Regions from separate parts of the Streptomyces tuirus genome, predicted to be linked through region 1. Evidence: riboswitches for the same ligand, from Rfam matches in the RefSeq annotation. Region 1 holds a riboswitch; the other holds the start of a gene.
What was found. Region 1 has a riboswitch for S-adenosylmethionine ahead of IGS69_RS08810 (aminotransferase class V-fold PLP-dependent enzyme). Riboswitches for the same ligand answer to the same signal wherever they lie in the genome.

Region 1 (3,202 bases):
GTGTCGCGTGGGTGACCGGCTACATCATCATGCTGATCGGCGGTGGCAACGACATCGTCGCCACGCACTTCCATCTGTCGATCAACTCGGTCACCTGGTTCGTCCGGATCGGGTTCTTCCTCGGACCGGTCATCGCCTTCGTCGTCACCAAGCGCATCTGCCTCGGCCTGCAGCGCCGGGACAAGGAGAAGGTGCTGCACGGCCGCGAGTCGGGCATCATCAAGCGCCTGCCGCACGGTGAGTTCATCGAGGTGCACGAGCCGCTCAGCCAGGAGCAGATGTACACGCTCACGGCGCACGAGCAGTACAAGCCGGCCGAGATCGGCCCGACGGTCGACGAGAACGGTGTCGAGCGCAAGGTGAAGGGCACCGAGAAGCTGCGCGCCAAGCTCAGCGACGCTTACTTCGGCGAGGGTGCCCAGATCCCGAAGCCCACCGCCGAGGAGTACCGGGAGATCACGAGCGGCCACGGCCACCACTGATCACTGCTTCGCCACGCCACAGAAGGGCCCCGTCCGCCCCCCGAGCTCGAAAGAGCAGGGGGCCCAGCCGGACGGGGCCCTTCGCCGTGTTCGCGGCTGGATAGGGTGGACCCGTTGAGACTCTCGTCCCGCAGTGCGGGACGCCTGACCCTGGAGCGGCTTATGAGCGCTGTGACCCCCGCTGGAGGCGACACCGCGGCGGGCCGCTCCTGGCCCCTGCTGCTGAACGGCCTGCTGGACGGCAGGCACCTGAGCGCGGACGACACTGCCTGGGCGATGGACCGGATCATGCGCGGCGAGGCGACCGACGCGCAGATCGCCGGGTTCGTCGTCGCCCTGCGCGCCAAGGGCGAGACCGTCGAGGAGATCAACGGCCTCGTCCGCACGATGTACGAGCACGCCAACGTCATCGAGGTGCCCGGGGCGACGGTCGACATCGTCGGCACGGGCGGTGACGGCGCGAAGACGGTCAACATCTCCACGATGTCCTCGATCGTCGTCGCCGGCACCGGCGCGAAGGTCGTCAAGCACGGCAACCGCGCCGCGTCCTCCGCGTCCGGGGCCTCCGACGTGCTGGAGAAGCTCGGCGTCAACCTGGAGCTGCCCCTGCGCCGGGTCCCGGAGGTCGCCGAGGAGGCCGGGATCACCTTCTGCTTCGCGGTGAAGTTCCACCCGGCGCTGCGGCACGCGGGCGCCGCCCGCGGCCAGTTGGGCATCCGCACGGTGTTCAACGCCCTCGGCCCGCTCACCAACCCGGCCCGGGTCCGCGCCCAGGCCGTCGGTGTGGCGGATCCGCGCATGGCACCGATCGTCGCGGGCGTCTTCGCCGAGCGCGGCAACTCCTCCCTGGTCTTCCGGGGCGACGACGGCCTGGACGAGCTGACCACCACGGCCACCTCCCGGGTCTGGATCGTCCGGGGCGGCGAGGTGACCGAGGAGGCCTTCGACCCTCGCGACGTGGGCCTGGAACTGGTCCCCGTGGAGGCGCTGCGCGGCGCGGACGCCTCCTACAACGCCGAGGTCGCGCGGCGGCTCCTGGACGGGGAGACGGGGCCGGTGCGGGACGCGGTGGTGCTGAACTCGGCTGCGGCCCTGGTGGCCCTGGAGCCGACGGAAGCGCCGCTGGCCGAGCAGATCCGCGCCGGGATGGCGAAGGCGGCCGAGTCGATCGACTCGGGCGCGGCGAAGCGCACGCTGGAGCGCTGGGTGGCCGCCAGCAACAAGTAGGAACCCGCCCGTACGGCGTCCCGCGATCCGGACTCGGGTTGCGGGGCGCCGATCTTTTCGCGTACGTTTCTGAGCAGGTCATGAGTGACAGTCATGAGGCCCCGGCCGACTGTCCGGCAACCCTCCGTCCGTGGCGGGGTGCCCCGGGTGAAGACCGGGCCGCAGGCAGCGAGGTCTGCGGCAAGCGCGGACCCCTCGCACGCTTTTGAAAAGTGTGGGGCCAGGGGTCCTGGTCGTCGAGGAGCTCTCCCGTGAATCAGCGAATGCGATAGGGCCGCAGAGCCCCGCCTCCGCATCCCTCTTTCCTTCACCCCCGCTTGCAGCCGTACCGGCTCGCGGGTGGATTCCATCTGCCTTCACGGGAGTTCCGCCATGTCTGTCTCCACCCTTGCCGCCGCCCCGTCCGTTTGTGCCCCGCTGCCCGTTCTGGGCCGGGATGTCACCGTGCCGCTCGTGACCGGCGGCGAGGTCACCTACGCCGCCCTCGACTACGCCGCCAGCGCCCCGGCGCTCCAGCGGGTCTGGGACGACGTCGCCGCCTACGCGCCGTACTACGGCAGCGTCCACCGCGGCGCCGGGTACCTCTCCCAGCTCTCCACCGACCTGTTCGAGAACGCCCGCCGGACCGTCGCGGAGTTCCTCGACTGCCGCGAGGGCGACCAGGTCGTGTTCACCCGGTCGACCACCGACTCCCTCAACCTCCTCGCCGCCGCGCTCCCCGCCGACTGCCGGGTCTACGTCTTCGAGACCGAGCACCACGCCTCGCTGCTGCCGTGGCGCGGCGCCCGGGTCACCTACCTCGACGCCCCGCGCAGTCCCCGCGAGGCCGTCGAGACCCTGGAGCGCGCCCTCGCCGACCGCACTGTGCCGAACGAGGCGGGCCACGGACCGGCCCTCGTGTGCGTCACCGGCGCCTCGAACGTCACCGGTGAGCTGTGGCCCGTACAGGAGCTCACGGAGGCCGCGCACGCCCACGGCGCGCGCATCGTGCTGGACGCCGCGCAGCTGGCCCCGCACCACCAGGTGTCCGTCGCAGACCTCGACGTCGACTGGGTCGCCTTCTCCGGGCACAAGCTGTACGCGCCCTTCGGCTCGGGTGTCCTGGCCGGGCGGGCCGACTGGCTGCGCGCGGCCGAGCCGTACCTCGCGGGCGGCGGCGCCAGCCGCAAGGTCGGCCGGCGGGAGGACGGGGGCGTGGACGTCGAGTGGCACGACAGCGCCGCCCGCCACGAGGCCGGGTCGCCCAACGTCATCGGCGCCTACGCCCTCGCGTCGGCCTGCAAGGCGCTGACCGAGGCCGGATTCGACACCCTCGTCGCCCGTGAGCAGCACCTGGTCCGCGCGGTGCGCGACGGACTGGCCGACGTCCCCGAGGTGCGGTTCCTTTCCCTCTTCGGTGACGAGGCGCCGCGGGTCGGGGTGCTCTCCTTCGTCGTCGAGGGCTGGAACAGCTCCCACTTCGCCGCGGCCCTGTCCGCCGAGTACGGCATCGG
Region 2 (3,202 bases), 1.5 Mb from region 1:
CCGTCCGGCGTGGCCGTCTCCAGCCCCTGCTCGAACCGCACATCGTCGTCGTTGACGTACACGTTGACGAACCGACGCAGCTTGCCCTGGTCGTCCAGCACCCGGGCGGCGATCCCGGTGTGGTTCTTCTCCAGGTCGGCGATGACCTCGCCGAGGGTCCCACCATCGGCGGACACCTCAGCCTGCCCGCCGGTGTAGGTACGCAGGATGGTGGGGATGCGGACGGTGACGCTCATGACTTGCAACCTCCGGGTTGGGTGACGCACCTGCTTCTAGGGGCGCGGGGCTGTGTCGATTTGCGGCTCCGCCGCGCGGGCGCGACCAGCCCCCACAGGCCCGCAGCAAACAACGACGCTCAGACGAGCCCGGCCTCACGGAAAGACTCGAGGCTGGGACGAATGGTCGCCGTCAGACCCGTGCCCGCCACCGCATCCAGCGTCTTGAGACCGTCCCCCGTGTTGAGCACCACCGTGGTCTTGGACGGATCCAGCAGCCCGTTCTCCAGCAGCTTCTTGGTGACACCCACCGTCACACCACCGGCGGTCTCCGCAAAGATCCCCTCGGTCCGGGCAAGGACCTTGATCGCGTCGACGACCTGCTCGTCGTTCACGTCCTCCACCGCACCGCCGGTCCGCCGCGCGATGTCCAGCACGTAGGGCCCGTCCGCCGGGTTGCCGATGGCGAGCGACTTGGCGATGGTGTTCGGCTTCTGCGGGCGGACGACGTCGTGCCCGGCCTTGTAGGCGACGGACACCGGCGAGCAGCCCTCGGCCTGCGCACCGAAGATCTTGTACGGCTTGTCCTCGACGAGACCGAGCTTGATCAGCTCCTGAAGACCCTTGTCGATCTTCGTCAGCTGCGAGCCGGAGGCGATCGGCACCACGAGCTGGTCCGGCAGCTGCCAGCCGAGCTGCTCGCAGATCTCGTACGCGAGGGTCTTGGAGCCCTCCGCGTAGTACGGCCGGAGGTTGACGTTGACGAAGCCCCAGCCCTCACCGGCCGGGTCGCCGATGAGCTCGGAGCAGAAGCGGTTCACGTCGTCGTAGTTGCCCTCGATGCCGACGAGCTCGCCGCCGTAGACCGCGGCCATGACGACCTTGCCCTGCTCCAGGTCGTGCGGGATGAACACACAGGAACGGAAGCCGGCGCGGGCGGCGGCGGCGCCCACCGCACCGGCGAGGTTGCCGGTGGAGGAGCAGGAGAGCGTGGTGAAGCCGAAGGCGCGGGCGGCCTCCAGGGCCTGGGCGACGACGCGGTCCTTGAAGGAGTGCGTCGGGTTGCCGGAGTCGTCCTTCACGAACAGCTTGCCGGCGTCGACGCCCAGCTCGCGCGCGAGGTTGTCGGCCTTGACGAGCTTGGTCCAGCCGGGGTTGATGTTCGGCTTGTCCGCGACGTCGGCCGGGACCGGCAGCAGCGGGGCGTAGCGCCAGATGTTCGCGGGTCCCGCTTCGATGCGCTTGCGGAGCTCTTCGGTTTCGTAGGCCGAGAAGTCGTAGGCGATCTCCAGCGGGCCGAAACACTCCTCGCACGCGAAGACCGGGCCGAGGGGCACGCGGTGACCGCATTCGCGGCAGCTCAGCGCGGCGGCGGGGCCGAGGTCTACGGTGGATTCGGTGGTGCTTGCAACAGTCTGCGCAGCCATGTGAGGCGAGGCCCTTTCTCCTCATCTTCCTCACGACGCATCTCGCCGTGAGACGGATTTGGCACCTTCCCGAGCCGGGAGCCTCGCGCTGGCGGTCGACAGTGACCTACGAGTACCGACTGGAGGGTTGCCGGGGCTTCATCGGGCCGTTTCCCTCTGCCCCTCTGGATGAGCTGTATGTGGTTGTAAACGACGGCCGACCCCGGACATGCGATGGTCACCCGCGCTGTTCAAGACTGTAACCGACGACCAGGACAGTTGAGATAGTCGTCCGAACCGCGAGACGCGTCACATTCCGTCCCGCCGAGAGAACGCTAAGGAGCCGCCACGGTGCTGGAAGAAGTCGAGCGCTGGCTGAGCACCCGTTCCTGGTCCGCGAACGAGCGCCCGCTCCACCGGATCCTCGCCGCGAAGCAGCGCACGGGCCAGACGGTCAGCGTCGTACTGCCCGCTCTCAACGAGGAGGCGACGGTCGGGGACATCGTCTCCGTCATCCGCCACGACCTGATGCGGCAGGTGCCGCTCGTCGACGAACTGGTCGTCGTCGACTCCGGGTCCACCGACCGCACGTCCGAGGTGGCCGCCGCCGCGGGCGCGCGGGTGGTGCACCGGGACGAGATACTCCCGCGCCTGCCCGCCGTGCCCGGCAAGGGCGAGGTGCTGTGGCGCTCGCTCCTGGTCACCCGCGGGGACATCGTCTGCTTCGTCGACGCCGACCTCAAGGACTTCTCGTCCGACTTCGTCTCCGGGATCGTGGGCCCGCTGCTCACCGAGCCGGACGTGGACCTGGTGAAGGCCATGTACGACCGCCCGCTGGCCGGGGCCTCCGGGCAGGGCGGCCGGGTCACGGAACTGATGGCGCGCCCGCTGCTCAACATGCACTGGCCGCAGCTGGCCGGCTTCGTGCAGCCGCTCGGCGGCGAGTACGCGGCCCGCCGCTCCCTGCTGGAGCAGCTGCCGTTCCCCGTCGGGTACGGCGTGGAGCTGGGCATGCTGGTCGACGCCCTGCACCTGGCGGGCCTGGACGCCCTCGCCCAGGTGGACGTGGGGGTGCGCAGGCACCGCCACCAGGACGGGCAGGCGCTGGGCCGGATGGCCGCCGCGATCTACCGCACGGCCCAGCTGCGGCTCGCCCGCGGGCATCTGATCCGGCCGGCCCTGACGCAGTTCGAGCGCGGGGAGGACGGCTTCGAGCCGCGGACGTACTCCGTGGACACCGAGGAGCGTCCGCCGATGGTGGACATCGCCGAGTACCAGGCGCGGAGAGCGGCCTGACCGGGACGGTTTTCGGCCGGACGGGTCAGATCCGCACGTTTGAGCGTCCGGGGCCCGGGCTAGGTTGAGGCTTATGGCTTCGACGAACGGTGCTGCACAGGTGCTGGTGGCCTCCAACCGGGGTCCCGTCTCGTACACGGTGGGCGAGGACGGTTCGCTGGAGGCCAAACGGGGCGGTGGCGGGCTGGTCTCCGGGCTCTCCGCGATCGGCTCCGACGCGGACGCGCTGTGGGTGTGCTCGGCGCTGTCCGACGGCGACCGGGAGGCGGTGCGGCGCGGGGTCGG

Region 2: linked by a shared signal. The riboswitch ahead of thrC (threonine synthase) and the one ahead of IGS69_RS08810 (aminotransferase class V-fold PLP-dependent enzyme) in region 1 are both predicted to bind S-adenosylmethionine.

The regions. Positions count from the first base shown of each region.
Region 1 covers NZ_AP023439.1:1,899,479-1,902,680, reverse strand. The annotation lists gene qcrB (cytochrome bc1 complex cytochrome b subunit) at 1-482, shown strand, start outside; gene trpD (anthranilate phosphoribosyltransferase) at 645-1,709, shown strand; SAM riboswitch class IV at 1,786-1,902, shown strand; gene IGS69_RS08810 (aminotransferase class V-fold PLP-dependent enzyme) at 2,082-3,202, shown strand, end outside.
Region 2 covers NZ_AP023439.1:3,373,426-3,376,627, forward strand. The annotation lists gene IGS69_RS15355 (MoaD/ThiS family protein) at 1-236, opposite strand, end outside; gene thrC (threonine synthase) at 356-1,642, opposite strand; SAM riboswitch class I at 1,661-1,817, opposite strand; gene IGS69_RS15365 (glucosyl-3-phosphoglycerate synthase) at 1,973-2,917, shown strand; gene IGS69_RS15370 (alpha,alpha-trehalose-phosphate synthase (UDP-forming)) at 2,991-3,202, shown strand, end outside.